DNA from 4 places in the Streptomyces sp. NPDC057271 genome. Region 4 is predicted to be linked to each of the others. Evidence: riboswitches for the same ligand, from Rfam matches in the RefSeq annotation. Region 4 holds a riboswitch; each other region holds the start of a gene.

Region 1 (3,768 bases), on a different contig from region 4:
TGAACTCCCCGCCGACCGTCGCCGCGAGCCCCACCCGGTCGACGAAGTCGTGGTGGGTGAAGCGGTGCACGTCCTTGGCGGAGAGCCGTGGGTACGGCGCGAAGAAGCGATAGTACTTCGACTCGTCGGAAACCTGCTCGTAGAAGCTGACCAGCCGTTCGGCATCGTCTGCGGTGATGGGCCGGATGCGCGCCGTGCCGCCGTCCCGGAGGACCACGTCCGCTTCCCAGTGGTCGGGATAGGCGTGCTCCGGCTGTACCGCCTGTGCTGCCTGTACCGGCTCCGCCGGTCGGCCCGGCTGTTCCGACGCGCTCTGCATGGGGCAAGCGTACGACCGGGGTCCGACACGGGCACCGGTCGCGCGGCACCTGTGCGCCATGCAAGGTAAGGAGGACCGACCGGCCCTTCGCGCGCGGGCCGAAGGTCGGCCACGAGCACCCCGCGGCCCGTGAGAGACTGGTCTAGACAACCCGCTTGAGACTTGAAGGGCAACACCATGGCTGAGCGCCGCGTCAACGTCGGCTGGGCCGAGGGCCTGCACGCCCGCCCCGCCTCCATCTTCGTCCGTGCCGCCACGGCCTCCGGCGTCCCCGTGACGATCGCCAAGGCCGATGGCAACCCGGTCAACGCCGCGTCGATGCTCGCGGTGCTCGGTCTGGGCGCGCAGGGCGGCGAGGAGATCGTTCTCGCTTCGGACGCCGAGGGCGCCGAGGTCGCGCTCGACCGCCTGGCGAAGCTGGTTGCCGAGGGGCTCGAGGAGCTTCCCGAGACCGTCTGACCCGATCTCCGAAGAAGCCGCGCACGCCGGAGCACCGGCGGCGCGGCTTTTTCGTCCCCCCGATTCCGCGGGCACATTCCTTGCGGCGCATTACGGGCAGCGAATTATGCACGGTGCGTCGTGCACAGCGCATTTCCGAGCGCCATTCCAGGCAGGACGCAGCCGGCCCGCGAAATCTACTGCCCTTTGTATACGGCCCGCTCGTTAATTCCGGACGCTCGCGGTGTTTACGACATGTTGCGAAACCCTCACGCGCCCGCGCTCCGGGCGCTTCAGCCGGTGCAGCACCAGGGACCGTTCGGCGTGCGTCGCGGTCAGCGCACGGGCCCGTTCGGCGTCGCCGCGCGCCACCGCGTCCACGATCGCCCCGTGCTCGGCCCATGCCTCGACCGGCTGAGCCGGGAGTTCGATCGCGTACATCCAGTCGATCTTGTGCCGTAGCTGGATGAGCAGCGCGGTGAGCGCCGGACTGCCCGAGGCCTGGGCCAGCGTCTCGTGGAACCAGCCGCCGAGCGAGCGCAGATCCTCCGCCTGGCCCCGCCTGGCCCGCTCCTGCCCCAGCCTGACCAGGCCTCGCAGCACCTTGAGGTGCGCCTCGGTGCGGCGCTGCGCGGCGCGCGCGGCCCCGAGCGGCTCCAGCAGGGACCGTACGTCCAGCAGGTCCGCCGCCTCCTGCTCGGTGGGCTCGGCGACTTGGGCGCCCGCGTGGCGGCGGGTGATCACGAAACCCTCGGACTCCAGGGTGCGCAGCGCCTCGCGGACGGGGACGCGGGAGACTCCGTAACGGCGGGCGAGCTGCTCCTCGGTCAGCCGGCTGCCGCGCTCGAAGACCCCGGTGACGATGTCGTCCCGGATCGCCGTGCATACAGAGTGCGCGGGAATGCGCATGTTCGACCTCCGCCTTGATCCGCGCGAAACCGGTTCTCCGGCGACTCTATTGCAGCAGGGCATTGTTTCCGAAGGCTCCCCAGGATCCATGGATAGGTTTTTGGTCAGCGAAAAGCCCCGGCTCGGTACGAGCCGGGGCTTTTCTGAGAATCCGGGAAAGACTCGAACGGTCAGACGTTCACACCGCGGGCGCGGAGGTACGCGATCGGGTTGATGTCGGAGCCGTACTCGGCGGTCGTACGGGCCTCGAAGTGGAGGTGCGGACCGGTGGAGTTGCCGGTCGAGCCCGAGATGCCTATCTGCTGGCCCGGGGTGACGGACTGGCCGACCCCGACACTGATGGCCGAGAGGTGACCGTACTGGGTGTACGTGCCGTCGTGCATCCGGATGACGACGTTGTTGCCGTACGCACCGCCCCAGCCCGCCTCGACGACGGTGCCGGAGCCGACGGAGACGACCTTGCTGCCGGAGGCGGCGTGGAAGTCGACGCCGGAGTGGCTGCCGGAGGACCAGAGCGCACCGCCGGTCTTGTAGCCGGTGCTGACGTACGAACCGGCCACGGGAAGCTGGAAGGAGTTCAGGCGCTTGCGCTCGGCCTCACGGGCGGCGCGCTCCTTGGCCTCGCGGATCTCCTTGGCGCGGGCCTCGGCCTTGCGCTTCGCCTCGGCCTTCGCACGGGCCTCCTCTTTGCGCTTCGCCTCCGCCTCGATGGCCTCGCGCTCCTGGGCGGCGGCCTGGGCGTCGATGGTGTCGGCGAGCGAGTCGGCGGCGATGATCTGGGTCAGCCCGGTGTCCTCGACGGAGGGGGCCGCGTCCGCGTCGACGGCGAGTGCCGGGGAGGCGAGGGTTCCAATGACGCCGGTGGTGGCGAGGGTCGCGACGCCTGCGAAGCCGGCGCTGCGGCGCGCCAGACGGCTCGGACCACGATGCTTCCCGGTGGCACGGGTGAACGCCATGTAGGGGCTGTTCCTTTCCTTCCTTCTCGCCTACCGGGTTAGCTGACGGGTTCGGAGCAGGAAGGTCTCCTACGGGCCCCTCCGCACAGGTGCGAAGGCGTCCGATTCACCCCAGGGACTTCGCGTGGGTCCCCGGCTCCCCAGGCTCGCGCCTGACGGGGACTCGGCGATGACTGTCCGATGCCGCGGGTGCGGCGCGTGCAACTGGCGAACAGCCGGACCGACGCTAAGCGGACCGTCTTTCAATCACCAAACAGACACGCCTGTTTGTAAGACATGCCACAGGCCATACAGCCACCGCCTGCAGCAATACGGACAAAGGGGAGGACCCCGACGTACCGTGACGTCGGGGTCCTCCGGGGCCGCCGGACACGGCGGCCTGACGACTCGATCAGCCCGTCACCACGGTCACTTCGCCGATGCCGAGGGCGCGCACCGGCTCCTCGATCTCCGACGCGTCACCCACGAGCACGGTGACGAGACGGTCCACCGGGAAGGCGTTGACGACCGCGGCCGTCGCCTCCACCGTGCCGGTCTCGGCGAGACGCGCGTACAACTGCGCCTGGAAATCGTCCGGAAGGTGCTGCTCGACCTGGTCGGCGAGGGTGCCGGCGACCGAGGCGGCCGTCTCGTACTTGAGCGGCGCCACGCCCACCAGGTTCTGCACGGCCACGTCGCGCTCGGCGTCCGTCAGACCCTCCGCGGCGAGGGTGCGCAGCACCTTCCACAGGTCGTCAAGTGCCGGGCCGGTGTTGGGGGTGTCGACGGAGCCGCTGATGGCGAGCATCGAGGCGCCGTTGCCCTGGCCGTCGGAGCGCAGCACCTGGCCGAAGGCGCGGACACCGTAGGTGTAGCCCTTCTCCTCGCGCAGGACACGGTCCAGGCGGGAGGTGAGGGTGCCGCCGAGGCAGTACGTGCCGAGGACCTGGGCCGGCCATACGCGGTCGTGACGGTCGGCGCCGACCCGGCCGATCAGCAGCTGGGTCTGGACGGCACCCGGGCGGTCGACGATGACCACACGGCCGGTGTCGTCGGCCGTGATCGGCGGGACCGGGCGGGACGCGGCGGTGTTCCCCGTCCAGGCGCCCAGCGTCTCGGCGAGCACCTTGTCCAGGTCCACGTCGGTCAGGTCGCCGACGATCACGG
Region 2 (3,768 bases), on a different contig from region 4:
GCTTCGAGGAGCCGGACACGCTCGATCTGTCCCGGCGCGACAACCAGCACCTCGGCTACGGGCACGGCATCCACTACTGCATCGGCGCCCCGCTCGCCCGACTCGAAGGGCAGATCGCGCTCGCGACGCTGCTGACTCGCCTGCCGGATCTGCGACTTGCCGTGGATCCGGCCGATCTGCGGTGGCGCGGAGGGCTCATCATGCGCGGATTGCGCACGCTTCCGGTCGAGTTCTCCCCTTTGGGTTACTGACGGACCGTCAATACTGTGACTTTCGCGTGATCTCCGCTGCATCGACTTGTTACTGACGTTCGAATGCGGCTACGTTCACCGTCACCTCAGCAGTCACGCGAAAGGCCCTCCGCATGCGCTCCGGGAACGGACGACACCGCAGACCCCGCCAGGCCCCCGCCATCGTTGTCGCCGCAGGCGTGACGGGATCGGCTCTGGCGCTTCCCCTCCTCGGTGCGGGCTCGGCGTCCGCCGCCGACGCCGCCACCTGGGACCGGGTCGCCGAGTGCGAGTCGGGCGGCCTGTGGAGCGCCCACTTCGGCAACGGGCTCTACGGCGGGCTCCAGTTCACCCAGGAGAGCTGGGAGCGGCACGGCGGCCTCGACTACGCGACCAGTGCGGACCTCGCCAGCCGCGCCCAGCAGATCGTGGTGGCGGAGAAGGCGTTCGCCGCGGGTGACACGCAGTGGGCCACCTGCGCCCCGATCGCCGGGCTGACGAAGGACGGCGCGAAGCCGGACGTCGACCCGGGTCCGGCCGTGAAGCCGGCGGAGCCCACGGGTCCCCTTCCGGAGTCGAACCGGACCGCGGGCCTGCCGGCCGGCTCTGGGACGACGTCGCCGGAGGCCGGCACCTCCGAGAGCGCCACGCCGGATTACGGGACGGAGGAAGGGGGCGGCGAGTCGTCCACCGCGCCCGAGGCGTCCACCGCGCCCGAGGCGTCCGCCACGCCCGAGACGTCCACCACCCCCACCGCGCCGACCACGCCGACGACCCCGGGCACGGGGAAGCACCGCGGTGACGCGGCTCCGGAAGAATCGGTCAATCCGGGCGAGAGTGGCGAAAAGGGCCGCCATGCCCTGCCGACTGACACCCCGGCACCCGACGCGGGTGCCGAGGCGGACCCGGTGGAGCAGGGCGGTGAGGGCGACCAAGGCAACAAGGACGCTTCGGGCAGTCTGGACAACACGACCGCCCAGGACATCTCCGGCGCCATCGGTGAATACACCGTCAAGCCGGGCGACAACCTCTCCGTGATCGCCCAGCAGAACGAACTCCCGGGCGGCTGGGGCGCCCTCTATGACGCCAACCGCTCCACGGTGGGTGCCGATCCGGACCTGATCGTCCCTGGCCAGAGCCTTGACCTCGGCCTCGGTTCGACCGCGGAACAGGGGTAGTTCGGGGTTGTATGTCCGGTTCTGCGCCAGTGAGACATGGGTCTCTTTGTCTCAACTGGCGCGTCCCGTCCGCAAACTCTGCTTCCGTCACCTCTCACCTGCGTAAACACCCTTCGTCCCGTGACGGGTAGGGGTGATATGTCCGACCTGGGCCTCTTTGAACTTCCCCCGGGTCTGTGTCTACGGTCAGGACCGCTCGCCACCGCGGGCCCCGTCGACCGAAACGCCGAATCCTGCCGTCGGCCGATGGGAACAGTCGTCGCGTCAGCGCCGTAGGCAGGAGCGGGGGACCCAAGGTAAGTGCCGACCCCGGCCGTTGAGACAGACGGCCGACGGACCGGCTTGGGGTGAAGCCGCGCGCAAGGTCGCGCGGCCGGGCAACTCACATGGCCCGAACCCGACAGCTCACCTCGCAGGCGTCGGTGAGGAGAAGTCCCATGCTGTTTTCCGTCAAGGGCAAACACCGTCGTCCCTCCAGGGCCGCCCGCGCCGTCGCCCTCGCCGGTGTCGCCGGTGTCGCCGTCGCCGCCCCGCTGATGACCGCCGGGTCCGCCTCGGCCGCCACGGCCTCCGAGTGGGACACCGTCGCCCAGTGCGAGTCCGGTGGCAACTGGTCCATCAACACCGGCAACGGCTACTACGGCGGCCTGCAGTTCTCCGCCTCCACCTGGGCCGCCTACGGTGGCACCGCCTACGCCGCGACCGCCGACCAGGCCTCGAAGTCGCAGCAGATCACCATCGCCGAGAAGGTCCTCGCCGGTCAGGGCAAGGGTGCCTGGCCGAGCTGCGGCGTCGGCCTCTCCAGCGCCGCCTACACCGGTGGCGCCGCCGAGAGCACTCCGGCCAAGCCGGCCGCCCCGAAGCAGGAGCGCCAGGCCGAGCAGCCGACGACCCGCAGCGAGACCCGGACCGCCCCGAAGAAGGCCGAGTCCAAGAAGACCGTCACCACCCCGACCGGCAAGAAGGTCGAGAAGGGTGACGGCGAGTACAAGGTCGTCGCCGGCGACACGCTGAGCACCATCGCCGCCGCCCACGACGTCGAGGGCGGCTGGGCGAAGCTCTTCGAGCTCAACAAGGACGTCGTCGAGGACGCCGACCTGATCTACCCGGGCCAGCAGCTTCACCTGAAGTGAGCCCCGCGGCTCGCGTGAGTCCGGCGGCTCACGCGGGTCCGGCGGCTCACGCGGGTCCGACGACCCTCCCGCGGTGACCACCCCGGTGCGGAGCGGTTTCCCCCGTGCGCTCCGGACCGGGGTTCCGTGTTCCGGGGAGCCCGGGGCGGGGCCCGGGGCGGCCCCACGGGGTTACTGGCGAGTAGTTCTGGGGGGCTTTGGCCGTAGATGCGTGCCCTTGGGTCCTTTTTCGTCCCAGGGGGCGGGCGCCCGGCGGGCGGGAGCCCCGGAGCCGGTTAGGCTCTTGTCGCAAGGCCAAAGCGACCCTGCACCGCAAGCGTCAAATCTAGCGTCCCATCCCAGAAGGAGATGCTCGTGCCGTCCATCGACGTCGTCGTAGCCCGGGAAATCCTGGACTCCCGAGGCAACCCCACGGTCGAGGTCGAGGTCGGCCTCGACGACGGCAGCACCGGCCGTGCTGCCGTTCCGTCCGGTGCCTCCACCGGTGCGTTCGAGGCCATTGAGCTCCGTGACGGAGACAAGAACCGCTACCAGGGCAAGGGCGTCGAGAAGGCCGTCCTCGCCGTGATCGAGCAGATCGGCCCGGAGCTCGTCGGCTACGACGCCACCGAGCAGCGCCTCATCGACCAGGCCATGTTCGACCTGGACGCCACGGACAACAAGGCCTCCCTCGGCGCCAACGCCATCCTCGGCGTCTCCCTCGCCGTCGCGCACGCCGCGTCCGAGGCCTCCGACCTCCCGCTCTTCCGCTACCTCGGCGGCCCGAACGCGCACCTGCTGCCCGTTCCGATGATGAACATCCTGAACGGCGGCTCGCACGCCGACTCCAACGTGGACATCCAGGAGTTCATGATCGCGCCGATCGGCGCGGAGTCCTTCTCCGAGGCCCTGCGCTGGGGCACCGAGGTCTACCACACCCTCAAGTCCGTCCTGAAGACCAAGGGCCTGTCCACCGGCCTCGGCGACGAGGGCGGCTTCGCCCCCAACCTGGACTCCAACCGCGAGGCGCTCGACCTCATCCTGGAGGCCATCAAGCAGGCCGGCTACGTCCCGGGCAAGGACATCGCGCTGGCGCTCGACGTCGCCGCGTCCGAGTTCTACAAGGACGGCTCGTACGAGTTCGAGGGCAAGTCCCGCTCGGCCGCCGAGATGACCGACTACTACGAGGAGCTCGTCTCCGCGTACCCGCTGGTCTCCATCGAGGACCCGCTGTTCGAGGACGACTGG
Region 3 (3,768 bases), on a different contig from region 4:
ACGACGGACTGGCGACGGGCGCCACGGCGGTCGCCGCCTGCCGGGTCGTCCGTGCCCAGGGGGCCGCGCGTATCGTCCTCGCGGTGCCCGTCGCGCCGAGCGACTGGCCCGAGCGGATCGGCCGGGAGGCGGACGAGACCGTCAGCGTCCACGAACCGGCGTCCTTCTACGCGATCGGCCAGTTCTACGAGGACTTCTCCCAGACTCCGGACGAGGACGTCGTCGCCTGTCTGGAGCGCCACCACTCCGGCCACGGGGCGGACGCCCGGGACCCTGAGGTGCGCATCCCGGCCGGGGAGGTGCGGCTCGCGGGCCATCTGGTGGTGCCCGACGGCGCTCCGGGGATCGTGCTGTTCGCCCACGGCAGCGGCAGCAGCCGGCACAGCCCCCGCAACCGGGCCGTCGCGGAGAGCCTGAACCGCGCTGGTCTCGGGACGCTGCTGTTCGACCTGCTCACCGAGGAGGAGGCGGACGACCGCGGCAATGTGTTCGACACGGAGCTGCTGGCCGGCCGGCTGGCCCGGGCCGCGCACTGGCTGGTGGGCCGGCCGGGCCTCGACGGGCTGCGGATCGGCTACTTCGGCGCCAGCACCGGCGCCGCGGCCGCTCTCTGGGCCGCGGCCGACCCGCTCTCCGACGTGGCCGCCGTCGTCTCACGCGGCGGGCGCCCGGACCTCGCCGGGACGCGCCTCGCGCAGGTGCGCGCTCCGACGCTGCTGATCGTGGGGGGCCGCGACCCGCTCGTACAGGAGCTGAACGAGGCGGCCCAGGCGCGGCTCACCTGTGAGAACCGGCTCGTCGTCGTCGCCGGCGCCGGGCACCTCTTCGAGGAGCCCGGCACGCTGGAAGAGGTCGGCGGACTCGCCTCGAGCTGGTTCGCCGACCACTTCTAGGACGTCTGTCAGTACGGTCCGTTGACGTTGTCGATGGAGCCGTAGCGGTCCGCGGCGTAGTTGCAGGCGGCGGTGATGTTGGCGACCGGGTCGAACAGGTCCATGGACGTACCGGGCACGTGGTAGGCCAGGAAGGTCGGCTCGATCACCTGCAGGAGACCCTTGGACGGGGTGCCCTTGGCGGCGTTGGAGTCCCAGAGGTTGATGGCCTGGGGGTTGCCGGAGGACTCGCGCATGATGTTGCGGTGGATCCCCTCGTACGAACCGGGGATGCCGTACTTCTGGAGGACGTCGAGCGACTCGCGGATCCAGCCGTCGAGGTCGTTGGTGTAGCTCTTGGCGGCGGCCGGCGCGGCCTTTGCCGGGGCGGCCTTGGTCACGGTCTTGGTCGCGGCGGCGCCGGGAGCGGCGCTGCGCTGCTGCGAGCGGTCGGCGCGGTCCGTGCTCGTCGTACGGGCCGGGGACTTCTGCTGCTTCGTCGCGGCCGCGGGCTTCCCGCTCAGCCTGAGTTCCAGTCCCGGATGAATAAGTGACGGATTGTCACCGACGGCCTTGCGATTGGCCTTGTACAGGGCCTTCCAGCCGCCTCGAACACTCTGTTCGTGCGCGATCACGGAAAGGGAGTCGCCGCGGACGACGGTATAGATCTTGGCGGTGGAATTCCCGGCGGCGGGAATCGATTCCGCGATCTTCGCCGGGCTGCTGAAGACGGTCTTCTCGATGGGTGCGACCGCGGGTGCGGCGTTCGGCGCCGCGTGCGCGGCGGCGGTGGCCACGAGGGGGAGCGCCAATGCGGCTCCACCTGTGCTCGCGAGGGCGATACCGCGGCTGAGGGGCCGTCGCCTGGGGCGCCGGTGCTTACCGTGAGCGGACATGCAGGATTCCTCTCCGGCGCCTGCGGGGTGAGCTGTCGGGTTCGGGCTGGAGCTGCCCGGCCGCACGCGTGCGGCTTCACCCCAAGCCGCTCCGGAAAACCGGGCCGGCGAAAAAACTGGGTCCCCCGCTCCTGCCGACGGGTGAATGGCTGGTCTTTCGGACGGTGGCAGGATTCGGCGATCCGTCCGGGTCGAGGTGACCGTAGGCGAGGAATGTCGGACGGAACAAGGTGGGGCATGGAAGCGAAATCAAGAGGAAATTGAGAAATGCCTTGCCGGCGATCACGACCGCGCCGAACTGCCTTGGGGCGTAAGGGGAAGGGGGTCTCCCGTGGAGGTTGCCTCCCTCGCGCGTGATTCATGTCACCTGGGCAGTCAAAACGGTCATACGGGCAAATTCGACCGAGTTATGAAAAGGGGCGCAAGAGCATGAAAATGCCCTTGTGCCCCTTTTGGTGGGAAGTGTTGGCCTACGTCAGCCCGTGACGCTGGGGGCGCCGGTCTCGATGTGCCCGGTGTAACGGCGCGACCAGGTGCCGTCGACGTCGGCCGTGAGCGTGAAGTCGTACCAGCCGTCGCTGTACGCCACCGCGTTGAAGAAGTCCTCGCGCGAGGAGTTCGCCGGGACCGTGTACGTCCACGGCCCGTCCGTGCGGTAGGCGTTGGAGCGGATCGTGAAGGTCACGGGGCCGGCGGAGGTGTTGGTCATCCTGAGGTAGAGCGCCGTCTTCCCGGTCCCCGGCTCGGTCGCGAACCGCGCCGCCACCTCGATCGCCTTGCCCGCCTTCGACGCGTCCCCGATGAAGCGCCGCAGGAAGCGGTTGGGGCCGATCATCGAGATGTCGTACTTGCCCGACCCGGACCCGAGCCCGATGTTGAAGTAGTCCGTGGAGGTCGCGCCCGGGTCCACGGTGTACTGCCAGGCCGCGGTGTCCCGGTGCTGGTGCGGGTGGATCGTGAAGTGAGCGGCCCGCCTCGCCTCCGCGCCCTGGTTCGTCATCGAGAACCAGGCGAGGATCTTGCCCGCCGCACCGAACTCGAACCGGTCGAGGTTCCCGTTGACCTGGTACGGCACGGCGCGCGCCGGACGGGTGCCGGCCTCCTGCGCGGGCAGGGCGTTGTCCTGCGGTACCGGGTTCGGCAGGCGGCCGCAGGTGGACTGCCCGATGACCTCGGCGGTGGAGGGGAGGCCCGTGGGAACTCCGTACACCGGGCGGGCGAAGTCGAAGACGCCCGTCAGGTCGCCGGTGACCTTCCGCCGCCAGGCGCTGATGTTCGGGCAGGCGGCCGGGGTGCCGAGGGCGGCCGTCCAGGTCTCCATGAAGCGCAGGACCGAGGTGTGGTCGAAGACCTCGGAGCTGACCCAGCCGCCACGCGTCCAGGGCGACATGACGAGCATCGGGACGCGGAAGCCCAGGCCGATCGGCACGCCGTCGATGTACTCGCCCGGAGTTCCGGGCGGGGCGACCGGCGGCGGCACGTGGTCGAAGAACCCGTCGTTCTCGTCGTAGTTGAGGAACAGCACGGTCGAGTCGAAGACCTCGGGGTTCGCCGCCAGCGCGCGGTAGACCAGGTCGACGAAGTGCGCGCCGTCGCCCGGCGGGGCGTAGGGGTGCTCGGAGAAGGCTTCGCTCGCCACCACCCAGGAGACCTGCGGAAGCGTCCCGGCGACCGCGTCGGCGCGGATCGCGGCGGCGATGTCGTCCGGGGTGGAGCCCGTGACCTTCGGCACGGAGCCCATGCCGCGGTCGTACAGCGGGTCTCCGGGCCGCGCGTCGGCGAACCTCTCGAAGTAGGCGAGGCCGTTGTCTCCGTAGTTGTCCTGGGCGTTCTGGTAGACCTTCCAGCTCACACCGGCTCGCTGGAGCGCCTCGGCGTACGTCTCCCAGGTGAGCCCGGACTCCTCGCCGCCGTCCTTGCTGGAGGCGTCGATCCTGCCGCTCCAGAGGGAGGTACGGTTCGGCCCCGTGGCGCTGAGCGCCGAGCAGAAGTACGCGTCG
Region 4 (3,768 bases):
GCCTACAAAAGGATCTGCCCCATGCACCGGGACGAGGACACCCGCCGGACCCCGTTCGACTGGACCGACGCGGAGGCGCGCCGCCGCGCGGAGGCGGGCCTGGTCCGCACCCTCCGGCCGCGGGCGGCCGAGTCGGATCTGCTCGACCTGGCGAGCAACGACTACCTCGGCCTGACCCACCGCCCGGAGGTCACGGAGGCGGCGGCCGAGGCCGCTCGCCGGTGGGGCGCCGGCTCCACCGGTTCCCGTCTCGTCACCGGCACCACCCGGCTGCACACCCGTCTGGAGCGCGAACTCGCCGAATTCTGCGGTTTCGAGGCGGCCCTCGTCTTCTCCTCCGGTTACACCGCCAATCTCGCCGCGCTCACCGCGCTCAGCGGCCGTGACGCGCTCATCGTCTCCGACGCGGGCAACCACGCCTCGATCGTCGACGGCTGCAGGCTCTCGCGCGCCGAGACGGCGGTGGTCCCGCACGCCGACCCCGAGGCGGTACGCAAGACCCTCCAGGCCCACCCGGACCGCCGGACCCTCGTGGTGTCCGATTCCGTCTTCTCCGTGGACGGCGACCAGGCCCCGCTGGCCGAGCTGGCCGAGGTCGGCCGCGCCCACGGTGCAGGGCTCGTCGTGGACGACGCCCACGGTCTGGGCGTGCTCGGCGACGGCGGGCGGGGCGGCCTGCACGCCGCCGGTCTCTCCGGCGACGCGGACGTCGTCGCCACCGTCACCCTCTCCAAGTCGCTCGGCAGTCAGGGCGGAGCCGTCCTCGGCCCCGCCCGGGTGATCGAGCACCTGATCAACGCGGCCCGTACGTTCATCTTCGACACCGGCCTCGCCCCGGCCGCCGTGGGCGCCGCCCTGGCGAGCCTGCGGCTGATCCAGGGCGACCCCGGCCTCGCCGAGCGCGCCAGGACCGTCGCCACCACGCTGCACGGGTTGCTCACGGCGGCCGGTCTGACCGCCGTACGCCCGGAGGCGGCCGTCGTGTCGGTCCGCGCGCCCTCGCCCGAGGCAGCGCTGCGGTGGGCAGCCGACTGCCGTGACCAGGGGCTCGTCGTCGGCTGCTTCCGTCCGCCGTCCGTCCCGGACGGTGTCTCCCGGCTGCGGCTCACGGCCCGCGCGGATCTGACGGACGCGCAGATCGAGCAGGCCGTCGCCACGATCGTGCGGACGGCACCTCCGGCTCTCTGACCGCAGCTCACATACGGTTTCCCGTAGCAGAGTTCACCGCTTCGAGCGACAAATATGCCCATATCTTGGGGGATCGCCATACAGGGCGGCACGATCGGTGGCACTCTGACGCGTAGCGCAATCCGGGCCGGGCCCGGTGGGAAAGGGACAGCGTCGCCATGGCAGACCACCAGGAAGCAACCGTCACTCTGCCGAGCGAACCCGCCTCGGTGTCCGCCGCCCGAAGATACGTCGCCGACGTCCTGACCGGCTGGGGGCTCGCGGAGGCCGGTGACACCGCCGACACCGTCCGGCTCATCGTCTCCGAACTGGCCACCAACGCCGTCCAGCACACCTTCGGGCAGTCGCCCACCTTCACCGTCGACGTCCGCCTGGAGCGCGAGGAGCAGCTCCACATCGGGGTCACCGACAGCCACCCCCGCTGGCCCAAGCGGCTTCCGGCGGCGGTGCAGCAGGACAACGGCCGGGGGATGGTCATCATCCGCTTCCTGGCGGCGGAGGCCGGCGGGCGGCTCTCCGTCACGCCGACCAGCGAGGGCGGCAAGACGGTCTGGATCAACCTCCCCTGGACCGCCTCGCCGAACCGGGCGCTCGCGCCTCAGCCGGCCGGCTCCTGAGGACGAGGGTGCGGCGGCGCCACCGCACCCTCTCGTCGCATCAGCTCACATCAGAGCACGGCACGCCGGCTCCGGCCCGGTGTTGTCGGAGGACCCGGCGAGGCGTCAGCGGACCCGGCGGGGCGTCGGAGGACCCGGCGAGGCGTCAGCGGACCCGGCCGTAATACACCTTGGACGACCAGATCTTGTCGAGCTTCACCCAGGAGCCTGTCTTGGGCGAGTGCCAGATCTTGCCGCTACCCGCGTAGATCCCCACGTGGTAGACCCTTCCACCCGAATGGAAGAAGACCAGGTCCCCCTTCTGCCGGCTGGAGGCCTTGATGTGCCGGGTCTTGTTGTACTGCTGCTGCGCGGTGCGGGGCAGCGACTTGCCCGCCTTCTTGTACGAGTAGAGCGTGAGCCCCGAGCAGTCGAACCGGGTCGGTCCGGCCGCTCCGTACTTGTAGGGCGATCCCTTCTTCGAGGCGGCGACGTTCAGCGCCTTGCCGGCGTGCGACGTCGCGGCCTGGGCCTCCGGTGCGGCGCCTGGCGCCAGCATCGTGCCGCCGAGGGCGGCGAGGGTGAGAGCCGAGACGGCTCCGGCCCGGGACAGCATGGACGGGACATGAATCTGCGCACTCATGCGCAACCCTTCGTCAGCCGCCTGTGAAGGATGACCTGTCGGGTTCGGGCTGGCGAAGTCGCCCGGCCGCGGCTGCGGCTTCACCCCGAGGAACGGCCCCACTGGCCGGCCGTCCCGTACTGCTCGGGTCCTCCACTCCTGCCGATCCACTCCTGTCGACCAGGCATCCGGGACAGCGGCAGGACTCGGCGTCCGCCCGGACCGCCCCGCCGCGGTGGCGGGGGCTTGTCGTCGTGAGGGATCTTGACCCACAACCAGGGCGAAATCCGAGTCGAAACGACGTTATGTGAGGCTCCTCACGACTGATCCATTCGGGTGGACAGGCAGGTTTCGTGATCTTCGGAGGTTTCGCCGATGAGCCCCGGACCAGGGGTGGAACGCCCGATTCAGCCAGATGCGTACACCTGCTGTGCAACTCACCCCGCACATATGTCGATTCGTCGACTGCGCCGAACGGGGGAGCGATTCTGCGGCTCCGCTGCTCCGAGTGGACCTCGACACGACACGCCGGAATGTCAACTCGCCGGAGCCTCCGGCACAGTGACCCGCTGCGCCCGGCGCCCCCCGTCCAACACCCGCAGCGCGCGGGCCAATGTCTCCGCGTGGACCTCGGTCTCCCCGCGCGCGTGCATCACCGCCAGCGCGTCACGGAGGGCGCTCGCCTTCCCCATCAGGGCCTGTGCCGCCCGCAGGGCGCCATAGGTATGCGATCCCCTGGATGGATTGATCCGGCCCAGCAGGTCCACGACTTCGAGATACGCGTCGACGAACTCGCCCTCGGCGCGCGTCAGGGCGGGCAGGGGTGGCGGTTCGGGGACCATCTCCGGCTCACCGGGCCCCGGCGCGACCCGACGCCCCGCGGTTCTGAACCACGTGGTCCACCAGGCCGTACGCGGTGGCGGCATGCGCGTCGAGCACGGTGACGCGGTCGATGTCGGCGTCGATCCGCTCGCGGCTCTGGCCGGTGTGGGTGACCAGGATGCCGGCGAGCATCGCGCGCAGCCGGACCAATTCCCCTGCCTGGACGGCGAGATCGCTCGGCTGCCCCTGCAACGGCTCGTCCGTCGAGGGCTGCTGGAGCGCGACCCGGGCGCCGGGCAGAGCGAGCCGCTTCCCGGGCGCGCCGGCCGCGAGCAGCACGGCGGCGGTGGAGACCGCCTGTCCGAGGCAGGTGGTCTCCACGTCACAGGTGACGATCTGCATCGTGTCGTAGATGGCCGACATGGCGCTGACCGAACCGCCGGGCGAGTTGATGTAGAGCGAGACGTCCCGGTCCGGGTCGGCGTACTCCAGATGCAGGAGTTGCGCGATGACGTCGTTGGCCGAGGTCTCGTCGATCGG

What was found. Region 4 has a riboswitch for cyclic di-AMP ahead of ACFUJR_RS09795 (C40 family peptidase). Riboswitches for the same ligand answer to the same signal wherever they lie in the genome.
Region 1: it holds a riboswitch for cyclic di-AMP, as region 4 does, so the genes downstream of both, ACFUJR_RS29515 (M23 family metallopeptidase) here and ACFUJR_RS09795 (C40 family peptidase) in region 4, are expected to answer to the same signal.
Region 2: it holds a riboswitch for cyclic di-AMP, as region 4 does, so the genes downstream of both, ACFUJR_RS17960 (transglycosylase family protein) here and ACFUJR_RS09795 (C40 family peptidase) in region 4, are expected to answer to the same signal.
Region 3: it holds a riboswitch for cyclic di-AMP, as region 4 does, so the genes downstream of both, ACFUJR_RS22405 (transglycosylase SLT domain-containing protein) here and ACFUJR_RS09795 (C40 family peptidase) in region 4, are expected to answer to the same signal.

Annotation. Positions count from the first base shown of each region.
Region 1 is NZ_JBHUYJ010000085.1:18,134-21,901, forward strand. It holds gene ACFUJR_RS29500 (GNAT family N-acetyltransferase) at 1-319, opposite strand, end outside; gene ACFUJR_RS29505 (HPr family phosphocarrier protein) at 497-778, shown strand; gene ACFUJR_RS29510 (GntR family transcriptional regulator) at 983-1,666, opposite strand; gene ACFUJR_RS29515 (M23 family metallopeptidase) at 1,837-2,622, opposite strand; cyclic di-AMP (ydaO/yuaA leader) riboswitch at 2,635-2,801, opposite strand; gene ACFUJR_RS29520 (M16 family metallopeptidase) at 3,014-3,768, opposite strand, start outside.
Region 2 is NZ_JBHUYJ010000034.1:54,253-58,020, forward strand. It holds gene ACFUJR_RS17950 (cytochrome P450) at 1-251, shown strand, start outside; gene ACFUJR_RS17955 (transglycosylase family protein) at 431-1,408, shown strand; cyclic di-AMP (ydaO/yuaA leader) riboswitch at 1,623-1,842, shown strand; gene ACFUJR_RS17960 (transglycosylase family protein) at 1,846-2,541, shown strand; gene eno (phosphopyruvate hydratase) at 2,890-3,768, shown strand, end outside.
Region 3 is NZ_JBHUYJ010000049.1:11,008-14,775, reverse strand. It holds gene ACFUJR_RS22410 (phosphoribosyltransferase family protein) at 1-893, shown strand, start outside; gene ACFUJR_RS22405 (transglycosylase SLT domain-containing protein) at 902-1,768, opposite strand; cyclic di-AMP (ydaO/yuaA leader) riboswitch at 1,773-1,958, opposite strand; gene ACFUJR_RS22400 (phosphocholine-specific phospholipase C) at 2,244-3,768, opposite strand, start outside.
Region 4 is NZ_JBHUYJ010000014.1:31,310-35,077, reverse strand. It holds gene ACFUJR_RS09805 (8-amino-7-oxononanoate synthase) at 22-1,188, shown strand; gene ACFUJR_RS09800 (ATP-binding protein) at 1,347-1,805, shown strand; gene ACFUJR_RS09795 (C40 family peptidase) at 1,951-2,427, opposite strand; cyclic di-AMP (ydaO/yuaA leader) riboswitch at 2,431-2,628, opposite strand; gene ACFUJR_RS09790 (hypothetical protein) at 2,943-3,248, opposite strand; gene ACFUJR_RS09785 (ClpP family protease) at 3,256-3,768, opposite strand, start outside.